Regions from separate parts of the Escherichia sp. TC-EC600-tetX4 genome, predicted to be linked through region 3. Evidence: predicted binding sites of a transcription regulator. Region 3 holds the regulator's gene; each other region holds the start of a gene.
What was found. The regulator PurR, encoded in region 3, represses purine synthesis genes. The targets are predictions, from matches to a motif close to CANGCAAACGTTTGCNTG.

Region 1 (3,211 bases), 1.2 Mb from region 3:
TTCCTCTTTTTGGCGTGTCAGAGTATTGAAGATTTTTAGCATCGAAGATTCCGTTTAGACATGTGTGGGTAATTGAGTTGCGTATAATACCCATATTTCCCGCGCGAATCAGCATACATTGCGTGATGATCCGATCGTGCGGTTATGCTATAACACCACCCTATATATGACCCGAACTGGGTTGAAGCACCAATCAAACGGAACAGGATGCAAAAATGGTTACTTTCCACACCAATCACGGCGATATTGTCATCAAAACTTTTGACGATAAAGCACCTGAAACAGTTAAAAACTTCCTGGACTACTGCCGCGAAGGTTTTTACAACAACACCATTTTCCACCGTGTTATCAACGGCTTTATGATTCAGGGCGGCGGTTTTGAACCGGGCATGAAACAAAAAGCCACCAAAGAACCGATCAAAAACGAAGCCAACAACGGCCTGAAAAATACCCGTGGTACGCTGGCAATGGCACGTACTCAGGCTCCGCACTCTGCAACTGCACAGTTCTTCATCAACGTGGTTGATAACGACTTCCTGAACTTCTCTGGCGAAAGCCTGCAAGGTTGGGGCTACTGCGTGTTTGCTGAAGTGGTTGACGGCATGGACGTGGTAGACAAAATCAAAGGTGTTGCAACCGGTCGTAGCGGTATGCACCAGGACGTGCCAAAAGAAGACGTTATCATTGAAAGCGTGACCGTTAGCGAGTAATCGTGGCGACACTCTTTATTGCAGATCTTCATCTCTGCGTGGAAGAACCGGCGATCACCGCCGGTTTTCTGCGTTTTTTAGCGGGGGAAGCCCGCAAGGCCGACGCGCTGTATATTCTTGGCGATCTGTTTGAAGCATGGATTGGCGACGACGATCCCAACCCACTCCATCGCAAGATGGCGGCGGCGATCAAAGCGGTGTCCGATTCCGGCGTTCCCTGTTATTTCATTCATGGCAACCGTGATTTTCTGCTCGGCAAACGCTTTGCCCGTGAAAGTGGCATGACGTTATTGCCGGAAGAAAAGGTGCTCGAACTTTATGGTCGCCGGGTGTTGATTATGCATGGCGACACGCTGTGCACCGATGACGCGGGTTATCAGGCTTTTCGCGCCAAGGTCCACAAACCCTGGCTGCAGACGCTATTCCTCGCCCTGCCGTTGTTTGTGCGCAAACGCATTGCCGCGCGAATGCGCGCGAACAGCAAAGAAGCCAACAGCAGTAAATCGCTGGCGATCATGGACGTTAACCAAAACGCGGTGGTCAGTGCGATGGAAAAACATCAGGTGCAATGGCTGATCCACGGGCATACCCATCGCCCGGCGGTGCATGAACTTATCGCCAATCAGCAACCTGCTTTTCGCGTGGTACTGGGTGCCTGGCATACGGAAGGTTCAATGGTGAAAGTCACGGCGGATGACGTTGAGCTGATTCATTTTCCGTTTTAAAAAACCCGCAACTTTGCTGATTTCACAGCCACGCAACCGTTTTCCTTGCTCTCTTTCCGTGCTATTCTCTGTGCCCTCTAAAGCCGAGAGTTGTGCACCACAGGAGTTTTAAGACGCATGTCTTCCCGCAATAATCCGGCGCGTGTCGCCATCGTGATGGGGTCCAAAAGCGACTGGGCTACCATGCAGTTCGCCGCCGAAATCTTCGAAATCCTGAATGTCCCGCACCACGTTGAAGTGGTTTCTGCTCACCGCACCCCCGATAAACTGTTCAGCTTCGCCGAAAGCGCCGAAGAGAACGGTTATCAGGTGATTATTGCGGGCGCAGGCGGCGCAGCGCATCTGCCAGGCATGATTGCCGCCAAAACGCTGGTGCCGGTGCTGGGCGTGCCAGTACAGAGCGCCGCACTGAGCGGTGTCGATAGCCTCTACTCCATCGTACAAATGCCGCGCGGCATTCCGGTGGGTACGCTGGCGATTGGTAAAGCTGGCGCGGCAAACGCGGCGTTACTGGCAGCACAAATTCTTGCGACTCATGATAAAGAACTGCACCAGCGTCTGAATGACTGGCGCAAAGCCCAGACCGACGAAGTGCTGGAAAACCCGGACCCGCGAGGTGCGGCATGAAACAGGTTTGCGTCCTCGGTAACGGGCAGTTAGGCCGTATGCTGCGTCAGGCAGGCGAACCGTTAGGCATTGCTGTCTGGCCAGTCGGGCTGGACGCTGAACCGGCGGCGGTGCCTTTTCAACAAAGCGTGATTACCGCTGAGATAGAACGCTGGCCGGAAACCGCATTAACCCGCGAGCTGGCGCGCCATCCGGCCTTTGTGAACCGCGATGTGTTCCCGATTATTGCTGACCGTCTGACTCAGAAGCAGCTTTTCGATAAGCTCCACCTGCCGACTGCACCGTGGCAGTTACTTGCCGAACGCAGCGAGTGGCCTGCGGTGTTTGATCGTTTAGGTGAGCTGGCGATTGTTAAGCGTCGCACTGGTGGTTATGACGGTCGCGGTCAATGGCGTTTACGCGCAAATGAAACCGAACAGTTACCGGCAGAGTGTTACGGCGAATGTATTGTCGAGCAGGGCATTAACTTCTCTGGTGAAGTGTCGCTGGTTGGCGCGCGCGGCTTTGATGGCAGCACCGTGTTTTATCCGCTGACGCATAACCTGCATCAGGACGGTATTTTGCGCACCAGCGTCGCTTTTCCGCAGGCCAACGCACAGCAGCAGGCGCAAGCCGAAGAGATGCTGTCGGCGATTATGCAGGAGCTGGGCTATGTGGGCGTGATGGCGATGGAGTGTTTTGTCACCCCGCAAGGTCTGTTGATCAACGAACTGGCACCGCGTGTGCATAACAGCGGTCACTGGACACAAAACGGTGCCAGCATCAGCCAGTTTGAGCTGCATCTGCGGGCGATTACCGATCTGCCGTTACCGCAACCAGTGGTGAATAATCCGTCGGTGATGATCAATCTGATTGGTAGCGATGTGAATTATGACTGGCTGAAACTGCCGCTGGTGCATCTGCACTGGTACGACAAAGAAGTCCGTCCGGGGCGTAAAGTGGGGCATCTGAATTTGACCGACAGCGACACATCGCGTCTGACTGCGACGCTGGAAGCCTTAATCCCGCTGCTGCCGCCGGAATATGCCAGCGGCGTGATTTGGGCGCAGAGTAAGTTCGGTTAACTGGTGCTCTATTCTTGCCGGATGCGGCGTAAACGCCTTATCCGGCCTACCGATCCGGTACCCATTGTAGGCCTGATAAGATGCG
Region 2 (3,211 bases), 2.1 Mb from region 3:
TACCAATCACTAATACTTTCATCTATTGCTCCATTAATGGCGGAAGTGGCGCATGTCGGTGAAGAGCATCGCAATACCGTGCTCGTCGGCGGCGGCAATCACTTCGTCATCACGGATAGAACCGCCAGGCTGGATTACGCAGGTCACGCCCGCAGCGGCGGCGGCATCAATACCGTCGCGGAACGGGAAGAACGCGTCAGAAGCCATCGAGGAACCTTTCACTTCCAGGCCTTCATCGGCCGCTTTAATACCGGCGATTTTTGCGGAGTACACGCGGCTCATCTGGCCCGCGCCAATGCCGATAGTCATATTGTTTTTGGCATAGACGATAGCGTTGGATTTCACAAACTTCGCCACCTTCCAGCAGAACAGCGCATCACGCAGTTCCTGTTCGCTCGGCTGACGTTTGGTCACCACGCGCAGTTCTTCCGCACCGACCATCCCCAGGTCACGATCCTGAACCAGCAGACCGCCGTTCACGCGTTTGAAATCGAGGCCCGGAACACGCTCGCCCCACTGACCGCAGGTCAGAACGCGTACGTTCTGTTTGGCGGCGGTGATTTTCAGGGCTTCTTCGCTGGCGGACGGCGCAATAATCACTTCGACAAACTGACGAGAAATGATGGCCTGTGCGGTTTCCGCATCCAGCTCGCGGTTAAAGGCAATGATGCCGCCGAATGCGGAGGTTGGGTCGGTTTTGTACGCGCGATCGTAAGCATCAAGAATGGAATTGCCGATAGCCACGCCGCAAGGGTTGGCGTGCTTCACAATCACACATGCCGGCTCGGCGAACTCTTTCACGCACTCCAGCGCCGCATCGGTATCGGCGATGTTGTTATAAGAGAGGGCTTTACCCTGAACCTGGGTTGCGGTAGCAACGGAGGCTTCTTTCACATTCTCTTCTATATAGAAGGCAGCCTGCTGGTGGCTGTTCTCGCCGTAACGCATATCCAGCTTCTTAATGAAGTTCAGGTTCAGCGTGCGTGGGAAGCGACCGGCGGCTTCTTTGCTTTCACCGTGGTAAGCCGGAACCATGCTGCCGAAGTAGTTGGCAATCATGCTGTCGTAGGCGGCAGTGTGTTCGAAGGCTTTGATGGCGAGGTCGAAACGGGTTGCAAGCGTCAGCGATCCTTCGTTGTCATCCATCTCTTTAATAATGGCGTCATAGTCGCTGCTCTTCACCACGATTGCGACATCTTTATGGTTCTTGGCGGCGGAGCGCACCATCGTTGGGCCGCCGATATCGATGTTCTCAACCGCATCTTCCAGCGAGCAACCTTCACGGGCCACGGTCTGGGCGAACGGATACAGGTTAACAACCACCATATCGATAGGCTGGATCTGATGTTCTTCCATAATGGCATCGTCCTGGCCGCGACGGCCCAGAATGCCACCATGTACTTTCGGATGCAGGGTCTTCACGCGTCCATCCATCATCTCCGGGAAACCGGTGTAATCGGAAACTTCGGTTACCGGCAGACCTTTTTCTGCTAACAGACGGGCAGTGCCCCCTGTAGACAGCAGCTCCACACCGCGTGCGGAAAGTGCCTGGGCGAATTCGACGATACCGGCTTTGTCAGAAACACTGAGCAGAGCGCGGCGGACTGGACGACGTTGTTGCATGGTAAATCCCCTGGATTTGACTATTACAGAGAGCGTTAGCTGAATTTTTCGCGAAAAACTCAGCTAACGCCCCTAACGGGGCATCCTTATTTTTCGCCCGCATTGTAACGAAAACGTTTGCGCAACGCTCGCGAATTTTTCTCTTTCAATGGTGATCACAATTTTGACTGTGGTTACCGTGGGCAAAATACAGAAATTACATTGATGATTGTGGATAACTCTGTGCGTAAAAAGGTATAAAGCGGGCTTTTGCTGGGGAATGCAGCAGTCAGTCATTTTTCTGCAATTTTTCTATTGCGGCCTGCGGAGAACTCCCTATAATGCGCCTCCATCGACACGGCGGATGTGAATCACTTCACACAAACAGCCGGTTCGGTTGAAGAGAAAAATCCTGAAATTCAGGGTTGACTCTGAAAGAGGAAAGCGTAATATACGCCACCTCGCGACAGTGCGCTAAAGCGCGTCGCAACTGCTCTTTAACAATTTATCAGACAATCTGTGTGGGCACTCGAAGATACGGATTCTTAACGTCGCAAGACGAAAAATGAATACCAAGTCTCAAGAGTGAACACGTAATTCATTACGAAGTTTAATTCTTTGAGCATCAAACTTTTAAATTGAAGAGTTTGATCATGGCTCAGATTGAACGCTGGCGGCAGGCCTAACACATGCAAGTCGAACGGTAACAGGAAGAAGCTTGCTTCTTTGCTGACGAGTGGCGGACGGGTGAGTAATGTCTGGGAAACTGCCTGATGGAGGGGGATAACTACTGGAAACGGTAGCTAATACCGCATAACGTCGCAAGACCAAAGAGGGGGACCTTCGGGCCTCTTGCCATCGGATGTGCCCAGATGGGATTAGCTAGTAGGTGGGGTAACGGCTCACCTAGGCGACGATCCCTAGCTGGTCTGAGAGGATGACCAGCCACACTGGAACTGAGACACGGTCCAGACTCCTACGGGAGGCAGCAGTGGGGAATATTGCACAATGGGCGCAAGCCTGATGCAGCCATGCCGCGTGTATGAAGAAGGCCTTCGGGTTGTAAAGTACTTTCAGCGGGGAGGAAGGGAGTAAAGTTAATACCTTTGCTCATTGACGTTACCCGCAGAAGAAGCACCGGCTAACTCCGTGCCAGCAGCCGCGGTAATACGGAGGGTGCAAGCGTTAATCGGAATTACTGGGCGTAAAGCGCACGCAGGCGGTTTGTTAAGTCAGATGTGAAATCCCCGGGCTCAACCTGGGAACTGCATCTGATACTGGCAAGCTTGAGTCTCGTAGAGGGGGGTAGAATTCCAGGTGTAGCGGTGAAATGCGTAGAGATCTGGAGGAATACCGGTGGCGAAGGCGGCCCCCTGGACGAAGACTGACGCTCAGGTGCGAAAGCGTGGGGAGCAAACAGGATTAGATACCCTGGTAGTCCACGCCGTAAACGATGTCGACTTGGAGGTTGTGCCCTTGAGGCGTGGCTTCCGGAGCTAACGCGTTAAGTCGACCGCCTGGGGAGTACGGCCGCAAGGTTAAAACTCAAATGAATTGACGGGGGCCCGCACAAGCGGTGGAGCATGTGGTTTAATTCGATGCAACGCGA
Region 3 (3,211 bases):
AATCTCTCAATTAAACACCGCCGCAAAGTGTAGGGAGTGAAATTAGTGTTGTGAAACGGTAATATTTGATGACTGGTTTCAAAAATTTTGCAGGCAGACTATGTGGTCAGAATATTCACTCGAAGTTGTTGATGCGGTAGCGCGTAATGGTAGTTTTAGCGCTGCGGCACAGGAGCTGCATCGCGTTCCTTCTGCGGTCAGCTATACCGTGCGTCAGCTGGAAGAGTGGCTGGCGGTGCCGCTCTTTGAACGACGGCACCGTGATGTGGAGCTGACCGCTGCTGGAGCGTGGTTTCTCAAAGAAGGGCGCTCTGTTGTCAAAAAAATGCAGATCACCCGCCAGCAATGTCAGCAGATAGCGAACGGCTGGCGCGGTCAGTTAGCTATCGCAGTGGATAATATTGTCAGGCCAGAACGTACACGGCAGATGATCGTTGATTTTTATCGCCATTTTGATGATGTCGAACTTCTTGTCTTTCAGGAAGTGTTCAACGGTGTCTGGGATGCGCTTTCCGACGGGCGCGTGGAACTGGCGATTGGCGCAACACGCGCGATTCCGGTAGGCGGTCGTTATGCCTTCCGGGATATGGGGATGCTAAGCTGGAGTTGCGTTGTTGCCAGTCACCACCCGCTGGCGTTGATGGATGGCCCGTTCAGCGATGATACGTTGCGCAACTGGCCGTCGTTGGTGCGCGAAGACACCTCGCGAACGCTACCTAAACGTATTACCTGGTTGCTGGATAACCAAAAAAGAGTTGTCGTGCCTGACTGGGAATCATCGGCAACCTGTATCTCGGCAGGATTATGCATAGGGATGGTGCCAACACATTTCGCCAAACCGTGGCTTAATGAGGGGAAGTGGGTAGCATTAGAACTGGAAAACCCCTTTCCGGATTCGGCATGTTGTCTGACATGGCAGCAAAATGATATGTCGCCTGCGTTAACCTGGTTGCTTGAGTATCTCGGCGATAGTGAGACGCTGAATAAGGAGTGGCTGCGGGAGCCGGAAGAGACTCCCGCAACGGGTGATTAACGACGATAGTCGCGGAACGGGCCGTCAGCCACGGAGCGGCGTTCAATCAAGCGCGGATGCACTTCAATAGACTGCGGTTCTTCACGTTTGTTGACGATACGATCCAACAGCATGTTGAACGCTGTTTCACCCAGCGAATCTTTTGGCTGATGGATCGTGGTCAGCGCCGGCGTAAAATAGCGCGCGTTGCGCACGTTATCATAACCGATCAGCGAAACATCCTGCGGGACGCGCAGGCCCATTTCATCAGCAGCACAAAGTGCGCCCATTGCCATGATATCGCCACCACAGAAGACGGCAGTAGGGCGATGCGGCTGCGACAGGATTTGCTGCATGGCGCGATAACCGGATTCAGGTTCAAAGTCACCCTGCACAATCCAGCTTTCCGGCACCTTGATCATCGCTTCTTCCATCGCCTTCATAAAACCGGCAAGGCGGCCTGCGCCGGTGTTACGTTCCAGCGGGCCGGGGATGACGCCGATTTCGCGGTGACCGCGTTCAATCAGATAACGCCCGGCCATGTAGCCGCCTTCGAACGCGTTATCAATGACCGCATCGGTGAAGTCAGCTTTTGCTTCACCCCAGTCCATGACCACCATTGGGATATGGCGATACTCTTCCAGCATCGCCAGCAACGGCTCTGGGTACTCAGAACACATCACCAGCAGACCATCGACGCGTTTTTGCGCCATCATCGACAGATAAGCCCGCTGTTTCTCAAGATTGTTCCACGCATTGCCCAGAATCAGGGTGTAACCTTTCTGGAAGCAATTTTTTTCAACTGCTTCAATGATCTCGGCAAAATAGGCCGCTTCGCTGCTGGTCGCCAGCAAACCGATAGACTTGGTGTGGTTAACCTTCAGGCTACGCGCCACCGCGCTAGGGGAGTAGTGTAATTCTTTAATCGCTGCCCACACGGCGTTGCGCGTTTCTTCAGCGACGAAACGTGTTTTGTTGATCACGTGTGACACAGTTGTAGTGGAAACGTTTGCTCGTTTCGCTACATCTTTTATTGTTGCCATTCCATTTCACTCCAGACCCTAACTTCAGCTCCTGCAAAATCGCAAGGTAAACGTTTGCCTTTACACACCTTACGCACAACAAAAGTGTTGCGGTACGCCGGAAAAACGACACGGAGCGTCAGGAAGGGGTCAATGGCCAGTACGCAAATAGTGTAAGCGTGGAATTTTGGCCGATCTTGACGAAAAGGGGAAGTGGTAAAAACACTTATCATTATAAATGACGGGAGATTTTTTCATCACAGTGTGTAAAAATGCGTAATATCACTTTTTGTGTGGTAATAAAAAAGGAGAAAACTTGATGAGCACCGACCTTAAATTTTCACTGGTAACAACGATTATCGTCCTCGGTTTGATCGTAGCCGTGGGTTTGACTGCCGCGCTGCACTGATTTCCTCTCGAGGGAGCGCGTTCTCCCTCGCATCTCCTTCCTGTTTGTTAGCAAAATGGCAAAAGTGTTTTCTCTTTTTGTTATTTTCATTTTTTTGTGATTGCTGTCATGCTTTCGCCACTTTAATGAATATCGCGTAATGACGCGAAGAGGTGGAGATAAGGCATGAAAATTAACTATCCGTTGCTGGCGCTGGCGATTGGCGCGTTTGGTATCGGGACAACGGAGTTCTCGCCAATGGGCTTGTTGCCCGTCATTGCGCGCGGTGTGGATGTCTCGATTCCCGCTGCCGGAATGTTAATCAGTGCCTATGCAGTTGGCGTAATGGTTGGCGCGCCGCTGATGACGCTTCTACTTTCTCATCGTGCCCGCCGCAGTGCGTTGATTTTCCTGATGGCAATTTTCACGCTCGGCAACGTACTTTCCGCCATCGCGCCGGATTATATGACCCTGATGCTTTCACGCATTTTGACCAGCCTGAATCACGGAGCATTTTTTGGTTTGGGTTCAGTCGTGGCCGCAAGCGTGGTGCCAAAACATAAACAGGCCAGCGCAGTTGCCACTATGTTTATGGGGTTAACCCTGGCAAATATCGGTGGCGTGCCGGCGGCGACCTGGTTGGGTGAAACCATCGGCTGGCGGATGTCATTTCTGGCAACGGCGGGGCTGGGAGTGATTTCAATGGTAAGTCTGTTCTTCTCATTACCTAAAGGTGGTGCAGGGGCACGACCTGAAGTGAAAAAAGAGCTGGCGGTATTAATGCGTCCG
Region 4 (3,211 bases), 1.3 Mb from region 3:
GGGCTGGCGGTTGCCTGTGGCTTACAGGGGAGCGGCTTACGCGTTGCCGTACTGGAGCAGCGCGTACAGGAACCTCTGGCGGCGAATGCACCACCACAACTGCGCGTTTCGGCTATCAATGCCGCCAGCGAAAAATTACTCACCCGTCTTGGCGTCTGGCAGGACATTCTCTCTCGTAGGGCCAGCTGTTATCACGGTATGGAAGTGTGGGACAAAGACAGCTTTGGTCACATTTCGTTTGACGATCAAAGCATGGGCTATAGCCATCTTGGGCATATCGTTGAAAATTCAGTGATTCACTACGCGCTGTGGAACAAAGCGCATCAGTCGTCAGATATCACTCTGTTAGCCCCCGCAGAATTACAGCAGGTCGCCTGGGGAGAAAATGAAACCTTCCTGACGCTGAAAGATGGCAGCATGTTAACGGCGCGTCTGGTGATTGGCGCGGACGGCGCTAATTCCTGGTTGCGCAACAAAGCCGATATTCCGCTGACTTTCTGGGATTATCAGCATCACGCGCTGGTAGCGACCATTCGCACGGAAGAACCGCATGATGCGGTGGCGCGGCAGGTTTTCCATGGCGAAGGCATTCTGGCCTTTTTACCGCTTAGCGATCCGCATCTTTGCTCGATTGTCTGGTCACTGTCGCCAGAGGAAGCGCAGCGGATGCAGCAGGCAAGTGAAGACGAATTTAATCGCGCGTTAAATATCGCTTTTGATAATCGCCTGGGCTTATGCAAGGTTGAGAGCGCGCGTCAGGTGTTCCCACTGACGGGGCGTTATGCGCGCCAGTTTGCCTCGCACCGTCTGGCGCTGGTGGGCGACGCCGCACATACCATTCACCCGCTGGCGGGGCAGGGGGTAAATCTCGGCTTTATGGATGCTGCAGAGCTGATTGCCGAACTGAAACGGTTGCATCGTCAGGGGAAAGACATCGGGCAGTACATTTATCTGCGTCGCTATGAGCGTAGCCGCAAGCACAGTGCGGCGTTGATGCTGGCTGGTATGCAGGGATTCCGCGATCTGTTTTCCGGTACCAATCCGGCGAAAAAACTGCTGCGTGATATTGGTTTGAAACTGGCCGACACGCTTCCTGGCGTTAAGCCGCAACTTATCCGCCAGGCAATGGGATTAAACGATTTGCCTGAATGGCTGCGTTAAAAATTTCTCCTCTGTTGTTTATTTGATACCCATCACACTTTCATCTCCCGGTTTTTTCGCCGGGAGATTTTCCTCATTTGAAATAAACTAATTTCACCTCCGTTTTCGCATTATATTTTCTAATGCCATTATTTTTTGATTTAGTGTTTTTTGACATTTTTTTAGCTCTTAATATTGTCTTATTCAAATTGACTTTCTCATCACATCATCTTTGTATAGAAACTGGTGTATTTTTTGGTTTTTTATTCTGTCGCGATTTTTGCATTTTTTAACCATAAGCTAATGTGATGATCAATTTTACCTTATGGTTAACAGTCTGTTTCGGTGGTAAGTTCAGGCAAAAGAGAACGATTGCGTTGGGGACCGGGAGTGGCTCCGATGCTGGGTTTCGTGGTGATAATTTCACCATGAAAAAGTTGTCAGCCCCGCTTATTCAATGAGGACAAGATGGCACAACAGACTCCTTTGTACGAACAACACACGCTTTGCGGCGCTCGCATGGTGGATTTCCACGGCTGGATGATGCCGCTGCATTACGGTTCGCAAATCGACGAACATCATGCGGTACGTACCGATGCCGGAATGTTTGATGTGTCACATATGACCATCGTCGATCTTCGCGGCAGCCGCACCCGGGAGTTTCTGCGTTATCTGCTGGCGAACGATGTGGCGAAGCTCACCAAAAGCGGCAAAGCCCTTTACTCGGGGATGTTGAATGCCTCTGGCGGTGTGATAGATGACCTCATCGTCTACTACTTTACTGAAGATTTCTTCCGCCTCGTTGTTAACTCCGCCACCCGCGAAAAAGACCTCTCCTGGATTACCCAACACGCTGAACCTTTCGGCATCGAAATTACCGTTCGTGATGACCTTTCCATGATTGCCGTGCAAGGGCCGAATGCGCAGGCAAAAGCTGCCACACTGTTTAATGACGCCCAGCGTCAGGCGGTGGAAGGGATGAAACCGTTCTTTGGCGTGCAGGCGGGCGATCTGTTTATTGCCACCACTGGTTATACCGGTGAAGCGGGCTATGAAATTGCGCTGCCCAATGAAAAAGCGGCCGATTTCTGGCGTGCGCTGGTGGAAGCGGGTGTTAAGCCATGTGGCTTGGGCGCGCGTGACACGCTGCGTCTGGAAGCGGGCATGAATCTTTATGGTCAGGAGATGGACGAAACCATCTCTCCTTTAGCCGCCAACATGGGCTGGACCATCGCCTGGGAACCGGCAGATCGTGACTTTATCGGTCGTGAAGCCCTGGAAGTGCAGCGTGAGCATGGTACAGAAAAACTGGTTGGTCTGGTGATGACCGAAAAAGGCGTGCTGCGTAATGAACTGCCGGTACGCTTTACCGATGCGCAGGGCAACCAGCATGAAGGCATTATCACCAGCGGTACTTTCTCCCCGACGCTGGGTTACAGCATTGCGCTGGCGCGCGTGCCGGAAGGTATTGGCGAAACGGCGATTGTGCAAATTCGCAACCGTGAAATGCCGGTTAAAGTGACAAAACCTGTTTTTGTGCGTAACGGCAAAGCCGTCGCGTGATTTACTTTTTTGGAGATTGATTGATGAGCAACGTACCAGCAGAACTGAAATACAGCAAAGAACACGAATGGCTGCGTAAAGAAGCCGACGGCACTTACACCGTTGGTATTACCGAACATGCTCAGGAGCTGTTAGGCGATATGGTGTTTGTTGACCTGCCGGAAGTGGGCGCAACGGTTAGCGCGGGCGATGACTGCGCGGTTGCCGAATCGGTAAAAGCGGCGTCAGACATTTATGCGCCAGTAAGCGGTGAAATCGTGGCGGTAAACGACGCACTGAGCGATTCCCCGGAACTGGTGAACAGCGAACCGTATGCAGGCGGCTGGATCTTTAAAATCAAAGCCAGCGATGAAAGCGAACTGGAATCACTGCTGGATGCGACCGCATACGAAGCATTGTTAGAAGACGAGTAACGGCTTTATTCCTCTTCTGCGGGAGAGGATCAGGGTGAGGAAAATTTATGCCTCACCCTCACTCTCTTCGTAAGGAGAGAGGTTCACAATTCACT

Region 1: the regulator PurR is predicted to act here: its motif matches at 1,465-1,482, upstream of purE (5-(carboxyamino)imidazole ribonucleotide mutase).
Region 2: the regulator PurR is predicted to act here: its motif matches at 1,730-1,747, upstream of purH (bifunctional phosphoribosylaminoimidazolecarboxamide formyltransferase/IMP cyclohydrolase).
Region 4: the regulator PurR is predicted to act here: its motif matches at 1,502-1,519, upstream of gcvT (glycine cleavage system aminomethyltransferase GcvT).

Annotation. Positions count from the first base shown of each region.
Region 1 covers NZ_CP079924.1:3,321,033-3,324,243, forward strand. The annotation lists gene cysS (cysteine--tRNA ligase) at 1-42, opposite strand, end outside; gene ppiB (peptidylprolyl isomerase B) at 216-710, shown strand; gene lpxH (UDP-2,3-diacylglucosamine diphosphatase) at 713-1,435, shown strand; gene purE (5-(carboxyamino)imidazole ribonucleotide mutase) at 1,553-2,062, shown strand; gene purK (5-(carboxyamino)imidazole ribonucleotide synthase) at 2,059-3,126, shown strand.
Region 2 covers NZ_CP079924.1:4,273,462-4,276,672, reverse strand. The annotation lists gene purD (phosphoribosylamine--glycine ligase) at 1-22, opposite strand, end outside; gene purH (bifunctional phosphoribosylaminoimidazolecarboxamide formyltransferase/IMP cyclohydrolase) at 34-1,623, opposite strand; rRNA gene KXD89_RS20735 (16S ribosomal RNA) at 2,238-3,211, shown strand, end outside.
Region 3 covers NZ_CP079924.1:2,139,245-2,142,455, forward strand. The annotation lists gene punR (DNA-binding transcriptional activator PunR) at 101-1,033, shown strand; gene purR (HTH-type transcriptional repressor PurR) at 1,030-2,055, opposite strand; gene cydH (cytochrome bd-I accessory subunit CydH) at 2,354-2,443, shown strand; gene KXD89_RS10300 (MFS transporter) at 2,609-3,211, shown strand, end outside.
Region 4 covers NZ_CP079924.1:833,493-836,703, forward strand. The annotation lists gene ubiI (FAD-dependent 2-octaprenylphenol hydroxylase) at 1-1,161, shown strand, start outside; gene KXD89_RS04050 (protein YqfI) at 1,235-1,318, opposite strand; gene gcvT (glycine cleavage system aminomethyltransferase GcvT) at 1,609-2,703, shown strand; gene gcvH (glycine cleavage system protein GcvH) at 2,727-3,116, shown strand.